DNA from 4 places in the Massilia sp. PWRC2 genome. Region 4 is predicted to be linked to each of the others. Evidence: predicted binding sites of a transcription regulator. Region 4 holds the regulator's gene; each other region holds the start of a gene.
The links. The regulator sigma-54, encoded in region 4, starts transcription at its own class of promoters, with help from an activator protein. The targets are predictions, from matches to a motif close to TGGCANGNAANCTGCTTT.
Positions count from the first base shown of each region.

Region 1 (3,897 bases), on a different contig from region 4:
TTTCGTAGCGTTCCTGGATCTCCAGCGCCACTTCGTTGGCGCCGCCGTGTTTCGGGCCGCGCAGCGCACCGATGGCGCCGGTGAGCGCCGAATGGATGTCCGAGCCAGTGCCGGCAATGACGCGGGCGGTAAACGTGGAAGCGTTAAATTCGTGTTCGGCGTACAGGATCAGCGAGGTGTGCATCGCCTTGACCCAGGCGGCCGATGGCTTGTTACCGTGCAGCAGATGGAGAAAGTGGCCGCCGATCGAATCGTCGTCGGTCTCGACTTCGATGCGCTTGCCGTTATGGCTGAAATGGTACCAGTACAGCAGCATCGAGCCGAACGAGGCCATCAGGCGGTCGGCGATGTCGCGCGCGCCCGGCACATTGTGATCGTCCTTTTCCGGCAGCGTGCAGCCGAGCACCGAGCAGCCGGTGCGCATCACATCCATCGGATGGGCCGCCGCCGGCAGCGCTTCGAGCGCCGACTTGACCGCCTGCGGCAAGCCGCGCAGGCTTTTCAGCTTGGTTTTATAGGCGTGCAGTTCGGCGCCGTTCGGCAGTTTGCCGTGCACCAGCAGGTAAGCGATTTCTTCGAATTCGCTGCTGGTGGCGACGTCGAGGATGTCGTAGCCGCGATAGTGCAAGTCATTGCCGGTCTTGCCGACCGAGCACAGCGCCGTGTTACCGGCAGCGACGCCGGACAGGGCGACAGATTTTTTTGGCTTGAAGGCGACTGGCTCTTTTGCTGCGGTGGTATCGGTCATGCTGGTCTGCTCCAGTGAGGTGGTATGGTGCGGCGCTTCTATGTAAATCGTTTATATTATTTCTCTTTGCCCTGGGCGAACAGCGCATCGAGCTTCTGTTCGTATTCGTGGTAGCCGAGGTAGTCGTACAGGTCGGCGCGGCTCTGCATGGTCGGCACCACGCTTTTCTGGGTGCCTTCGGCGCGCAGGGTGGTGTAGAAATTGAGGGCGGCGGCGTTCATGGCGCGATAGGCGCCGCAGCAGTACAGGGCGATATCGACATCATGCGCGCGCAGCTCGTCGAGCGTGAACAGGGGGGTGGCGCCAAATTCGGTGAGGTTGGCGAGGATCGGGACCTTGACGGCGGCGCGCACCTGGCGGTACTGCTCGAGCTGGTTGATCGCCTCCGGGAAGATCATGTCGGCGCCCGCTTCGGCGTAGGCGCAGGCGCGGTCGATGGCGGCGTTGAGCCCTTCGACGGCGAGGGCGTCGGTACGCGCCATGATGACGAAACTCTCATCGTGGCGGGCGTCGACGGCAGCCTTGATGCGGTCGACCATTTCGCCCGTGCTGACCACTTCCTTGCCAGGACGGTGGCCGCAACGCTTGGCCGAGACCTGGTCTTCCATGTGGACGGCGGCGACGTCGGCGCGGATCATGTGGCGGATGGTGCGGGCGATATTGAAGGCGCCGCCCCAGCCGGTGTCGATATCGACCAGCAGCGGCAGGCCGCAGCTATCGGTGATGCGCTGGGCATCGGTGATGACGTCATCGAGGGTGCTGATGCCGAGGTCGGGAAAGCCGAGCGAATTGGCGGCGACGCCGCCACCCGACAGATAAATCGCCTTGTAGCCGGAACGCTCGGCCATGCGGGCGGTGTAGGCGGTGATGGTGCCAACGACTTGCAGCGGCGATTCTTCCAGCACGGCACGGCGAAACAGCGCGCCTCGTGATTCTCTCATCGGTATTCTCCAAAAATGCTACGTGAACAGGCTATGCAGAAGCCATTGCAAGTGGCGTGCCATGCAATCTGGCGGCAACATCACCCCGGTCACTGGCGAAAACCTGTTTAAAATCAAACACCAAGGCGAGAGGGGCACGGCGCTTGCCGGCGCCGCGTGTTGCAGATAGCGTTTCATGGTGCAGCCAATTTGAAACATGAAACACCAGTGGCGTAGAATGGCGTCATGTCCTCCCCTGCCCCTGCCACCGAAGACCTCGACCGTCCCGTCATCTGGACGGTGTCGGTATCGCGCCTGGCCGACCTGTTTCGCGACATCACCCTCGAGTACGACCACCTGGCGACGATCGAGCCGATCAATCTCGGCTTCGATGCCGCCGCCCGCCACATCCGCGAGCGCATGGCCAGCGAGCGTTGCGATGTGGTGATCGCCGCCGGCTCGAATGCGGCCTATCTGAAAGGCCGGCTGTCGGCGCCGGTGGTGGTGGCGCGCGCCAGCGGTTACGACATGATGGCGGCGCTGGCGCGGGCGAGAAAAGTGGCCGCGCGCATCGGCGTGATCAGCTACCAGGCGGCGCTGCCGGCGCTGGCCGATTTTTCCGCCACCTTTGGCGCGGCCATCGCCCAGCGTACGTATGTGACCGAACAGGATGCGCGCGACCGCATCCATGAACTCAAGGCCGAAGGCGTCACCGCCATCGTCGGCGCCGGCCTGATTACCGACCTGGCCGAGGAAGCCGGCTTGATCGGCGTCTTCGTCTATTCGGCGGCATCGATCCGCCAGGCGTTTGACGATGCACTTGAACTGGCGCGGCAAACCGCCGCCGACGCGCGCCGCGGCCGCCGCACGGTGGTCACCGATACCCTGCGCGCGCGCCATGGCCTGAACGATTTGAAGGGCGATTCGGCGGCCATGGAACAGCTGCGCCAGGCGGTGGTGCTGTTCGCCAAATCGCCGGCAACGGTACTGATCGAGGGTGAGACGGGCACCGGTAAGGAACTGGCGGCGCAAGCCATGCACCGCGAAGGGCCACGCAGCCTTGGGGCGAATCGTCCTTTTGTCGCCGTCAACTGCGGCGCGCTGGCCGAGTCGCTGCTCGAATCGGAACTGTTCGGCCACGAGGAAGGGGCGTTTACGGGGGCGCGCCGCGGTGGCCATGCGGGGCTGTTCGAAGCGGCCAATCACGGCACCCTGTTTTTGGACGAGATCGGCGAAATGCCGCTGCCCCTGCAAACGCGCCTGCTGCGCGTGCTGGAAGAGCGCGAAGTGGTGCGGGTCGGCGGCACCCGGCCGATCGCGGTAAACGTGCGGGTGATCAGCGCCACCCACTGCGACCTCGAACAGCGCGTGCGCGACGGCCGTTTTCGCGCCGACCTGTATTACCGGCTGGCGGTGCTGCGGCTGGTGCTGCCGCCCCTGCGCGCGCGCGCGCTCGACGTGGCGCCGCTGACCGAGTGGGCGCTCAAGCACGCGCTGGCAGCGCTGGGCGCGCGTCCCCACCCCAATCTGCACGCCGAAGTACAGGCGTGTGCCGGCCTGCTCGAGCACTACGACTGGCCCGGCAATGTTCGCGAACTCAATAATGTGGCGCAGCGCGTGGCCCTGTACCTGGCGGCCGAGCCGCTGCAGGCACTGACCCAGGGCTTTTTGCTGAAGGTGGCGCCGGAGCTGGCGCGCACGGCGGCGGCGCCAGCTCAGCCCGAGTCGATCGAGGCGCTGCTGACCCGTTTTGACGGCCGTCGCGACGAGGCGGCAGCTTATCTCGGCATCAGCCGCACGACCTTGTGGCGGCGGCTGAAGCACCAACAGCGGGACGCGTCGGGGCGCATCGAAAAAAAATAAAGCGCTTCGACTGCATCCAAGCACTGTTGCCGTGGGTAGTACTTGCAGGAGCGGCCATGTGGCGCCGCCTTCCACCTACAAGGAACACACCATGAACCAGACCCGCCTGCCTTCCATGCTCAGCCTCGCCGCCGCCGTGGCAACCGTGGTAACCCTGTCCGCCTGCACCAGCATGGCGCCGCATGCCAGCTTTTCGCAAACCAGCCTGCCCGACACCGTCAAGGTCCCAAGCGGCCACATGGTGGCCATGGAAACCCATGCGACCGGTGAACTGACCTACGAGTGCAAGGACAAGGCGAACATGCCCGGCCAGGTGGAATGGACCTTCGTCGGCCCCAAAGCCACCCTCGCCGACCGCCATGGCAA
Region 1 covers NZ_JAFCUW010000002.1:311,623-315,519, reverse strand. The annotation lists gene prpC (bifunctional 2-methylcitrate synthase/citrate synthase) at 1-748, opposite strand, end outside; gene prpB (methylisocitrate lyase) at 805-1,689, opposite strand; gene prpR (propionate catabolism operon regulatory protein PrpR) at 1,915-3,531, shown strand; gene ACP7BZ_RS06230 (DUF3455 domain-containing protein) at 3,623-3,897, shown strand, end outside.
Region 1: the regulator sigma-54 is predicted to act here: its motif matches at 1,734-1,751, upstream of prpB (methylisocitrate lyase).

Region 2 (3,897 bases), on a different contig from region 4:
TTGCCCAGCCCCATGTCATCGGCGAGGATGCCGGCCAGGTCGTATTCGCGCAAAAACTGCATCCAGGCCAGGCCGTCGGCCTGGTAGTCGCGCAGGGTGGCGCGCAGGCCGGCCGGGGCGGGCACTTTTTGCACCGAGCCGAACAGGCTGAGCTTGCGCCCGGTCTCGCGTAACTGGGCGCCGCCGTGCCACTCGAGGTCGGCGCCGCGCGCCAGTTCTTCGAGGCGGGCAGCGTCCAGCGTCGACAGCCGCACACGGTTCTTGATCTTGTCGCTGAAATACAGTTCGCCCAGCGTGGCCAGGATCGGTTTCAAACGGCCCCACGGCAGCGCCACCCGCATGCCGTCGGCCAGCGGCGCCAGCATCTGGTCGGTGTCGGCATGGGCGGCCAGCACATCGGGATCGAAGTCGCTGGGGGCGTTGCGGATCAATTGCACCAGCACGGGCAGCAGCGGCACCCGCTTGTGGTTGACCACGATGCCCAGCTCCAGCTCGAACCAGGCATTGTTCGCCTCGGCAGGCTGGTCGATTTCGGCATACCAGTGGTCGACCGCCACCACGTCATACCGATAGTGACGGGCCCGCTCGATACGCCAGCCAGCCGCCTGCAGTGCCGCGAGGTCGGCCCCGGCGAAGCGGATCCAGTGCGCCTGTGATTCGAGCTGGACGGCGCCAGCCAGGCCATTTAAAGGTGCCGTGGCGGGCTTGCGGAAGCCCAGCGCTTTCAAGGCCGCCAGCGCGGCGCCTTCGGCCGCACTGTTGCGGGCGATCACTTCGGTGACCTCGCCCAGCTGCCGCACCACGCGCTGGTCGGGGTCGAACGACACCCGCTCACCGTCATAATCGAAAGACAGCACGGCGACGTCATGCCAGCGCTGGGTGGCGCCCTCGGCCAGTTGCACACTGTCGAGCTGCAGCCAGGCTTGCGGTATGACATCGTCGCGCAGGCGCTGGGTCAGTGGCTGCGGCAAGGGCATCAATTGTTGCAAGCCGTGCGCCAGCAACAGTTGCGATACCCGTTTCTTGTCGCTGCCGGTCAACACCGGCGCCTGCGCCACCAGCGCCTGCAGTTCGGCCAGCGAGATGTCGACGCCACCGCGGTTGAGCTCGAGCGGGCCGCATGACAGGTTGTCGATATACCACGGGGGATCGGTGGGCAGCATGTAATCGATCTGGTCGGCGGCGCTATGGGTGGCGCCGAGTGGCGGCTCGACCTGCCAGCCCAGGCGCGCGCTGCGGCCTTCGTCGCGCCACACCAGGTTGGCCTTGCGTACCGCGCCCGCCTGCAGCGGATAGACCAGGCCATTCGCCATGTCTGGCCAGGAATTTGCCCACAATAATTTGTCTTGTTCTAACAACATTTGTAGCAGGATGGCGCCGATCTTGCCTTTCGGTTCCGTTGCGGTGCTCGTTTGCGAGGCGCCGCTGCGCATGGCGATAAAAAAGCGCACCAGGTCTTCATCGTCGCCCTGCAGATAGGCGGGCGGTGCCGACAGCAGGGAAAACACTTCGCTCACCGGGCTCGCTGCCGCCACTTCGCCATTGGGCCGCAAACGCGCCTTGCACAGGCACAAGGCGACGTGACGGCCGCCACTGGTGGGCGCCAGCACATAGACGAATTTGTACTGGACCAGCTTGGGGTCCTTGACGTCGACATTGAGCTTGGGACGGGGGTGGGCAGCGGCGTCGACCCGTTGCAGCCAGCCGGCCACGGGCGCCGCCAGGGGCGCGCCGCCCGGACTGGCAGGCATGAGCGACGCCGGTGCCACTGACGCTCCGCCAGGGGTATCGCGCCGGGCATCCATGCTGTCATCGCGCCGTACATCCGAAGTGTGCATCGTTCTTTGCATTCCGTATCAAAAAAGATAAGACGCGACATTATGCGCCATCCTGCCCGCAGGCGTCGGGACAGCGGCGGTCGCCGTTGAAAGCGCTGGGTAGTTACATTTGGCAGCGGCCGTCTGACATCATCGCCTGAACGGCCCGGTAAAACAAGCTGGCGATACAGCGACGGCGCCGCAAGCTCGCAGTGGCCCCCGCCCTCCGGGCCGCGCCCTCCCCTTGATAAAAGTGTCTCTATATTTTCCGTGAATAATTTAGTAACTGGCAGTTAGCTGTCGGAATAATTTATGCCATATGCAAGCGTAATATTAATAAAAAGTTAATTTATTGAATCGATGGCTTTTATTTTTTTGGCACATTTTTTGCTCCCTCTGCCAGGCGGCACTTTCCATTTCACTTCAAGGATGACGACGGTGAAACACTATTTATCACGCATGATCGGCGCCCTGGCGCTGCTACTGGCCGCGGCGCAGCCAGCGCTGGCAACCCCGATTGCGGTGGGCAGTCAGTTAAGTACCGGCAGCACCCTGTATGTGGTCGGTGGCGACGGCTCGGTGGCCAATGCCAGCGGACTCGATTTCGCCCTGCCCGGTTCGCCCAGCCCGGACATGGCCGGCATTCTGACCGGGTATGCCGGCACCGGTGCCCTGAACGCCTATGTCTGCATTCCCAACGTTGTCACACCGTGCGGGACCATTAATGACATTTTGTCGTTTGAGGATTTCACGGCGGACGGCAACTTTATCATCGCATCCGACCTCTTTTCTTTTAGCCTGACGGCGCCGCTGACGGTGACCCGGGTGCCTGGCAGCGACACCGCCGCCGCCGCGTTGATTCTCTCTGGTAATGGCATTTTGTATTTTGCCGGCTTTGACCCCACCGCTGCCCTGTTCACGCTGGTGACCCTGAATAACACCGATGGCGCCACCACCTATTCGGCCACGCTGTTTTCGACCGGCACGGCATCGGTGCCGGAACCAGCGTCCATCTGGCTGTTCGGCCTGGCCGGCGCACTCTGGCTGCTGGGGCGCCGCCTCAAGTCGGCGTAAGACTGCACGGTGCCGGCAGCCTGCCCGGCAGATTTTTACGCTGTCGGGCGGCAAGCAGGTGTTCACTTCGCTGCATAGCCGGTATCATCCTGCCTCGACTTCCAGGATGTGCCCATGCTCCCTTCCATTGAACAACGCCTCGCCGTAGAACTGGCCGCCAAACCGGTCCAGGTCGCCGCCGCCATTGCCCTGCTCGACGAGGGTGCCACCGTGCCGTTTATTGCCCGCTACCGCAAGGAAGCCACTGGCGGCCTCGACGACATCCAGCTGCGCCTGCTGGAAGAGCGCCTGCGCTACCTGCGCGAACTCGAGGAGCGGCGCGCCGCCATCATCGGCTCGATCACCGAGCAAAACAAGATGACCCCCGCGCTGCTCGAGCACATCGCCCACGCCGTCGACAAGACCCGGCTGGAAGACTTGTATTTGCCATATAAACAAAAACGGCGCACCAAGGCGCAGATCGCCATCGAAGCGGGCTTGCTGCCGCTGGCCGAGGCACTGCTGGCCGACCCCACGCTGCTGCCCGAAGCGGCCGCCGGCGCCTATCTGCGGGCCCCCTTCAGCAGTGACGACGGCAACAATCCGGGCGTGCTCGATGCCAAGGCCGCGCTCGACGGTGCCCGCCAGATCCTGATGGAGCGCTTTGCCGAAGACGCCACCCTGCTGGCCGCCCTGCGCGAGTACGTGCGCGAACATGGCGTGGTGCAGTCGAAAGTGGTGGAAGGCAAGCAGGACGAAGGCGAGAAATTTGCCGATTATTTTGATTACGCAGAAAACCTGGCGACGCTGCCCTCGCACCGCGCGCTGGCGCTGTTGCGCGGACGCCGCGAAGGGGTCCTGGACGTCATCCTGCGGCTCGACACCGAAGTGGAAAAGCCGAAATGGGATGCCCCGCTCAATCCGTGCGAAGGGCGCATTGCCGCCCGCTTCGGCATCAAGAACGGCGGCCGGCCCGCTGACAAATGGCTCAGCGACACGGCGCGCTGGACTTGGCGCGTCAAAAGTT
Region 2 covers NZ_JAFCUW010000006.1:126,823-130,719, forward strand. The annotation lists gene ACP7BZ_RS13515 (DEAD/DEAH box helicase) at 1-1,838, opposite strand, end outside; gene ACP7BZ_RS13520 (PEP-CTERM sorting domain-containing protein) at 2,256-2,891, shown strand; gene ACP7BZ_RS13525 (Tex family protein) at 3,006-3,897, shown strand, end outside.
Region 2: the regulator sigma-54 is predicted to act here: its motif matches at 2,194-2,211, upstream of ACP7BZ_RS13520 (PEP-CTERM sorting domain-containing protein).

Region 3 (3,897 bases), on a different contig from region 4:
AACTCCAGCTTTCGACGAAGACCGATCCTCCGCCCAAATAGCTCGTTACGCCGAGTATTTCAAAGTACCTCTGCATTGGCGCCAGGTGACGAAATATTGAATCCGGCAGTGCAATACCATTCGCACCAAACATACCTTGGAGAATGATCCACGCGGTTTGGAAATCAGATGCGCGAAAAAACACCCAAGCCACGCAAACTGCAAGAAAGGTGATTATAGTACCTGCGAGTCTCCACATACCCGAGTGCACTGGAAAATGTAAGAATTGCGCCAACCTAGCCCATAGCTGATGGATGCTGAGAAAAACACCGTGTAAAAATCCCCAGATTACGAAATTCCAACCAGCGCCGTGCCATAGCCCGCCGAGTACCATTGTTATCATCAGATTCAAGGAGCGCCGCACGTTGCCGTGTCGGTTACCGCCCAAGGGAATATAAAGATAATCCCGCAAAAACTGCGATAGCGTCATATGCCAGCGGCGCCAGAACTCGGCAATATCCTCAGACTTATAAGGCGAATCAAAATTCAATGGCAGGCGAACACCAAAAAACCTAGACAGTCCGATTGCCATGTCGGAATATCCGGAAAAATCAAAGTACAGCTGAAAAGCGTACGCCAGCACACCTGACCACGCGACTAGCATCGTTGGCGCAGTGCCGCCGTCAAAGACACCCGAGGCGAAGGGCGATATGTTGTCTGCAATCAACACTTTTTTGGCAAGACCGATGAAAAATAGGGTCACTCCAATGGCTACGGATTGCGCGGAAAGACGGAAAAGTTTCGGGTCAGAAAACTGCGGCATCATGTCTTTATGATGAAGCACGGGACCAGCAATCAAGTGCGGAAAGTATGTTACGAACAACAAATAATTAATAAAACGGCTTTCCTTTACCTTACCCTGGTAAGTATCAACAAGAAAAGCGATCTGAGTGAACGTAAAAAACGAAATTCCTACCGGCAGAATAATGTGAAAAATCACTCTATGCAAGCTAAGGAGGTTCGCCAGCGAAGTGGCGAAAAAACCTGCATACTTGTAGTAGATCAGGAGCGCAAGGTTGGCGCAAATGGCTGCGATCAATATTCGGCGGCGGATCTGTACTGGCCCGGTCCGTAAATTCAGCGCACTCCAGTAATTAAAAATAATTGAACCGAGCAGCAGCGGTAAATAACGGTAGTCCCACCATCCGTAAAAAAATATTGAAGCGGCTGCGAGCCACGCGGCGCCCCAGAATTGGCTATTTCGATTGAAAAAAAAGAAACCGACCAGCGTAACAGGCAGGAAAATTAGCAGGAAACTGTAAGAATTGAACAGCATTCTGCTATTACCTAATTGAGTTGAGTGAGACGGTGGATAGAGCGAATTTTGAAAGGTGAAGACGTGATGTCGACCTATCAAATAGGAGGCATTGCATGACGAGGGCGTGGCGTACCAAGGGTGTCACACATGACAGTATTTAACACTCGTTAGAATACGTCAAGTTTAAATTGTACCAATTCGCAACGCTTCGACATAGCTATTACGTATCAGCTATACGGGAAATTTTTGATGTGCAGGTGAAGTCGAATGGTGCGGCTGGCGGGGATCGAACCCACGACCCTTGGCTTCGGAGGCCAATACTCTATCCACTGAGCTACAGCCGCGTTGACATCTAGACAGAGCCGAAGGATACCGTTTTTCCGACCTGCCGTCCATTGAAAATGTTGCTAACGGACGCAGCGCGCTTTCAGACGCTTCACTGAACGATGGCTTAGCGTACGGTCCTGCTACGTGGCCAAAGGCCGGCTGCAAATATCGCGACGGCGAACAACATCAAGCTGCTTGGCTCTGGCACATCGGAAGGGGGCGTTGTCGGATCTGCTTCGCCGGTCACGGTAAAATTAAAGGAAAATCCGAAAATAGGGATTCCGTCAGGGAAAAATGAGATGACGTTGAAGATGGAAGGGTAAATGCCGTCCCATGACGCCGCACCATCAATCGGCAGCTCCAAGGTTGTGAACGGGCTGCCGTCGGCGTCGAACAGATCGAGCGTAGCCTGCGTCAGCTTCACTTGGCGTAATAGATCGATTCCGTCGCCGAAAACGCCCACACCAAGCTCAACAGAATCAGCAGCATCGGGAAAAAGGGGACCGGTGGCCAGCAGCGTCAATGAGATCAGGTTGACACCGTTGCCTTGGTCAATGTCGACTTCGCTGACCGTTAGCGCCAAGCCGTTGCGGGAAAACTCGCTCGGCGCGGCGTTAAACTGTGATGTGAGGTCACGGGCATTGCCACTTACCGAACCATTGAGGTACAGCGAGTAATTGCTACCCAGCATTACGACGGGTGACGCCGATGCGGTGGAAACCAGGCCGATACAAACCGCGATAGACAGCAGAGTAGCGACGAATATATTTTTCATGAAAATTACTCCGGTAAAGCGCAAACAGCGACCGTCCATGGGTAAGCAAATTCCGTTCCATCATTTTATTTCTTATAAAATTCAGTCACTTATCAGAAGGAGACCCCGTACGAAACGTTCACTGTAAAGTTTTTCGACACCGGCTACCGATCAACTTGCCCGCTTTTGCTTTCCTTTAAGGTATCCAGGCTGATCGGCCTCGATTTGCGGTCTCATCGCCCAAGTATCGTCAGCGAGCCTCTGGTGGACGCTGTTTTCATGTGGCGACGCAACACCTGATTTCGTTTCAAATGGATGTCTTTGGGTCTATAATCGGCGAGCGATTGTTTGCAATGTCTCAAGCACAATTGCGCGATTGGGCAAATTTATAGTTTGTTTTAAGGACTTTCATGAGCGACGCACATAACGAATCCGCAATCCGCACTCCCAAGCAGCTCGTCGCTGCCGTGGCTGGGTTCTTCCTCGTCACGGTCATTGGAATCATTTTGCTGGTGTCGTTCGTCACCACCGAAAAACTGACTGGCGCTGGTTCCGATAGCCAGGACAGCAAGGCCATCGTCGCCCGCCTTCAGCCAGTGGCCGACGCCGGCTACACTTTCCGCGATGCCAGCGCGCCAAAAGTACTGCAGTCCGGTGAGGCGGTATTCGCCGCCATCTGCGCTGCCTGCCACGCCTCCGGTGCCGCAGGTGCGCCCAAGCTTGGCGATAGTGCGGGCTGGGCCGCGCGCATTGGTCAGGGTTACGATATCTTAGTCAAGCACGCCATCGAAGGGATCCGCGCCATGCCTGCCAAAGGCGGCAACCCCGATCTCGACGACATCGAAGTAGCGCGAGCCGTTGTCTACATGACTAACAAGAGCGGCGCTGCATTCAAGGAGCCGGTCGCGCCTGCCCCCGCTAGCTCAGCAGGGGCCGCCGAAGCGGCCCCTGCTGCCGCCGTTACTCCTGTTGCCGTTGCTCCAGCAGCTGCAGCTGCCGCAGTAACTGTGCCAGCCATTCTTGCCAGCGCCGACAGCGGCAAAAAAATCTACGACGGCGCCTGCGTTGCGTGCCACGGTGCAGGCATCGCAGGCGCGCCCAAGTTTGCCGACAAGGCTGCTTGGGCGCCACGCCTGGCACAAGGAAATGCAGTGCTGTATGAGCACGCGATCAAGGGATTTCAAGGCAAAGCTGGGGTAATGCCGGCAAAGGGAGGTTCCTCCGCTACTGACGCCGAAGTCAAGGCAGCGGTCGACTACTTGGCGAGTGCGGCAAAGTAGGTGCGCGTGGCTGCGCCCTTTCAGAGGGCGATTTGAAATGGCACGCGAAACATCAGGTAACTAGAATCAGCCTAAGAGATTGACTCGGTGGTCGGAGTCGTCGCTGGCGCAACTGATAAAGGGATGTCGCGATGTTCGTCGAGCAGTTGCCAATCGGTGGTGAGCCATGCCGCGGGCTCATGCCTTGCCCGCGCTTGCCACCTATCGCCCCCGGCGTCCGCGTACTATCGGCATAGGCT
Region 3 covers NZ_JAFCUW010000011.1:18,702-22,598, reverse strand. The annotation lists gene ACP7BZ_RS19295 (MBOAT family O-acyltransferase) at 1-1,315, opposite strand, end outside; tRNA gene ACP7BZ_RS19290 (tRNA-Arg) at 1,566-1,641, opposite strand; gene ACP7BZ_RS19285 (PEP-CTERM sorting domain-containing protein) at 1,749-2,399, opposite strand; gene ACP7BZ_RS19280 (c-type cytochrome) at 2,789-3,658, shown strand.
Region 3: the regulator sigma-54 is predicted to act here: its motif matches at 2,442-2,459, upstream of ACP7BZ_RS19285 (PEP-CTERM sorting domain-containing protein).

Region 4 (3,897 bases):
GCGGCGCGCACGGTCAAGCCCGTCAGTGCCAGGTAATACCCCAGCCGGCCCGGTGCATGGCTGAGAAAATAACTGCCGCCCACATCGGGAAACAGGCCAATGTTCACTTCCGGCATGGCCAGTTTGCTGCCATCGGTGACCACCCGCAAGCCGCGCTGGCGGTGCGCTTCCGACACGCCCAGACCGCCCCCCATCACCACCCCATCCATCAGGGCAATATAGGTTTTCGGATAAAAGTGAATCAGGTGGTTGAGGCGGTATTCTTCGGTGAAAAAATCTTCCAGCGAGGCGCTGCCACCGGTGGTCGGCAGCGTGCCGACGTCGTAAAAATAGCGGATGTCGCCGCCCGCGCACAGGGCCTTGTCGGTGCTGCTGCGCAGTACCACGGCGTCGATGGCATCGTCATCCTGCCACGCCAGCAGCACGTCGGTGAGCGCGCGGATCATTTCCAGCGACAGCGAATTGAGGGTGCGCGGACGGTCGAGCGTGATGATGGCGGTGCGGTTGGCGATGCGGGTCTTGACGAAGTCGGTCATGGCGGCAGAGAGAGGGGAAAACACCTATTCTAGCAGCGACGCCGGCACGCCCGACGTGACAAGGGCGCCCGCGGGCGCCCTCATCCATATTAGGGGACCTGGTGACTCAGGCAGCAGCGGCCGGCAGTTCTTCTTCGGACAGGTGCTTGATGGCCTGGTGATCGTGGTCCTGGACCTGGGTTTTGTATTTCATGACCTGGCGATCGAGCTTGTCGATCAAGCCGTCGATGGCGGCATACAGGTCGTGCGACAGGGCGTTAACGTTGATGGTCTTGCCCGGAAGTCGGAGGTTGATTTCGGCTTTTTGCCGTTTTTCTTTTTCAGTCAGATTGTCGACGGTGAGGATGACGGCAATGTCGATCACTTGATCAAAATGGCGCCGGACGCGTTCCAGTTTGCTCTGTACGTATTCACGGATGGCTGGGGTCACTTCAAGATGATGTCCGCTGATTGTGAGATTCATACACACTCCTTTGATGATGTCGCTTCCTGTTCATGCAAACCGCATAAAGCGGGACGCAGAGGAACACTGAAAAAACGATCTACAGATTCTTGCGAAGAGCGACGGGCGGGATTTTCAGCGCTTCACGGTATTTGGCCACCGTGCGGCGCGCTATGACCATACCTTGTTCCCCCAGCATGTCTGCGATCTTGCTGTCTGAAAGTGGATTCTTCGGGTCTTCCGCTCCTGTCAATTGCACGATGAGTGCCCGGATCGCTGTCGACGATGCTTCGCCGCCGGCGTCGGTCGCCACGTGGCTGCCAAAGAAATATTTCAACTCAAACATTCCATGCGGGGTCAGCATGTATTTTTGAGTGGTTACCCGGGAGATAGTGCTCTCGTGTAGGCCCAGTGTATCAGCAATTTCACGCAGCACAAGGGGACGCATGGCGACCGCGCCGTGCGAAAAAAAGTTACGTTGCCGCTCCACAATTGCTTCGGCGACCCGCAAGATGGTGTCGAAACGCTGCCGCATATTTTTGATTAGCCACTTTGCTTCCTGCAACTGGGCGCCCATCTGGCCCTCGCCCTTGCCCTGCTTGAGCAGGCTGGCGTACATATTGTTGACCCGCAGGCGCGGCATGACGTCATTGTTCAGGCTGACGGTCCAGCCGCCGCGCGCCTTGCGCACGATGACGTCGGGCACCACGTAATCGGAGGTGCCGGCGCCGAAACCGGCGCCCGGATGGGGGTTGCACTGGCGGATCACCACTTGCGCCTCGCGCAAATCTTCGTCATCGCAAGCGAGCGCTTTTTTGAGCTTGTTAAATTCGCGCTGGGCGAACCAGGTCAAGTGCTTGCAGACGATCTCGAGCGCCATGCGGCGCGTCACCATGGCGATTGCCGGCATGCGGCGAATCTGCAGCGCCAGGCACTCGCCGGCATTCCTCGCGCCCACCCCGGCGGGATCAAAACTTTGCAGCAGCGAGAGCGCGGTTTTCAGTTCGTCCGCATCGATCTCCAGCTCGGCCGGCATGCGCTCCAGTATCTCTTCGAGCGACTCGGTCAGATAGCCATTGTCGTCGAGGGCATCGATCATCAGTTCGACCAGCGCGCGGTCGCGCAGTTCCAGCATCGCCAGGCGCATCTGTTCGGACAGGTGCTCGCGCAGGGTGGTGGCGGTCGCTTCGATCTGCGGGCGCGATTCCTCGTCGTCGGGCGACTTGTTGCGCGACGCTTCGCTCCAGTCTTCGCTGTCGGCGCTGGTGTCCTGGGTGCTCTCGCCACCCATGTCGACCGCTTCGCCACTGTCGGCGTCGGCCGCCGGTGCATCGGCGTTGGGCGGTGCATCCTGGTTGCCCACTTCAGGTGCTTCGGCATTGCCGCTGGCGCCGACGGCGCCGTCGGCGAGCAGGCGCACCGAGTGGTCGAGCGGATCGTCGAGGCGCTCGAGCAGGGGATTGTCGGACAACAGATGCTCGAGTTCCTGGTGCAGCTCGAGGGTCGACAGTTGCAGCAGGCGGATCGACTGCTGCAGCTGCGGCGTGAGCGCCAGGTGTTGCGAGGTACGTAGTTGAAGTGACTGTTTCATGGCTCGCTTTTGACGGATGCTTACATGCGGAAGTGTTCGCCCAGGTACACGCGCCGCACCGACTCGTCGGCGATGATGTCGTCAGGGCTGCCCGAAGCGAGCACGGCGCCCTGGTTGATGATGTAAGCACGGTCGCAGATACCCAGCGTCTCGCGCACATTGTGGTCGGTAATGAGGACGCCAATACCGCGCTCTTTCAAAAAGCGCACGATGCGCTGGATCTCGATGACGGCGATCGGATCGACCCCGGCGAATGGTTCATCGAGCAGCACGAAGCGCGGGTTGGTGGCCAGCGCCCGGGCGATTTCCACCCGCCGGCGCTCACCGCCCGACAGCGACAAAGCCTGGTTGTCGCGCAGCTTGTCGATCTGCAGATCTGCCAGCAGGCTGTCGAGCCGCTCGGTGATCTGCGCTTTGGTCAAGGCCTTGCCGTCGACTTTTTGCAGCTCGAGCACGGCGCGGATATTCTCTTCCACCGTCAGCTTGCGAAACACCGACGCTTCCTGCGGCAGATACGACAGGCCGAGGGCAGCGCGGCGGTGGATCGGCAGGCGCGAGATGTCGACGCCGCTGATGTCGATGGTGCCGGCGTCCGACGGCACCAGCCCGACGATCATGTAGAACGAGGTGGTTTTACCGGCGCCATTCGGCCCCAGCAAACCGACCACTTCGCCGCACTCGACCTGCAGCGAGACGTCGCGCACCACCAGCCGCTTGCCATAGCTTTTTTGCAGGCCGCGCACGATCAGCGTGCTGCCACACGATTTCGCTTCGATCATGGCTTTTTCGCCGCTGCGGGAACGCCTGGCGCTGGTGCTGATGCAGGTGCTGGTGCCGGCGCTGCGCCTGGCGCCGGCGGCAGCTTCGGCTCGATCACCATCCGTACGCGGCCACCATCGGCCTTGGTGGTGCCGCTGACATCGTTCTCGACCGCATAGACTTCCTTGCGGCTGTCGTAGGACAGATAAGGCCCCTGCACTTCCTGGGTCTTGCGCTTGTTTTCGACGGTGGTGATCTTCGCCTTTGAAAACAGTTTGACGATTTCCAGCTTGTTGTCGTATTCGATGCGCTCGGCCTCGCCCTCATCCCAGATATCGCCGCCGTCGCGCTTCTGGCGGAAGGTGGCCAGGCTGCCCGGATCGGCATAAAAGGTGGCGTAGACGTAGCCTTCCGGGTCGCTCTTGATGATGGCGCGACCGGCCTTCATCAACAGGGTGCCGCGCTGCAGTTCGACATTGCCCACCAGGGTGCGCGTCTGCGTCACATCGTTGATGGTGATGGAGGCGGCATCGACGATGGTCTGCTTGGACGAGTCGGCGCGTTCGGCA
Region 4 covers NZ_JAFCUW010000009.1:158,005-161,901, forward strand. The annotation lists gene ACP7BZ_RS17800 (enoyl-CoA hydratase/isomerase family protein) at 1-536, opposite strand, end outside; gene hpf (ribosome hibernation-promoting factor, HPF/YfiA family) at 643-999, opposite strand; gene ACP7BZ_RS17810 (RNA polymerase factor sigma-54) at 1,079-2,569, opposite strand; gene lptB (LPS export ABC transporter ATP-binding protein) at 2,590-3,348, opposite strand; gene lptA (lipopolysaccharide transport periplasmic protein LptA) at 3,345-3,897, opposite strand, start outside.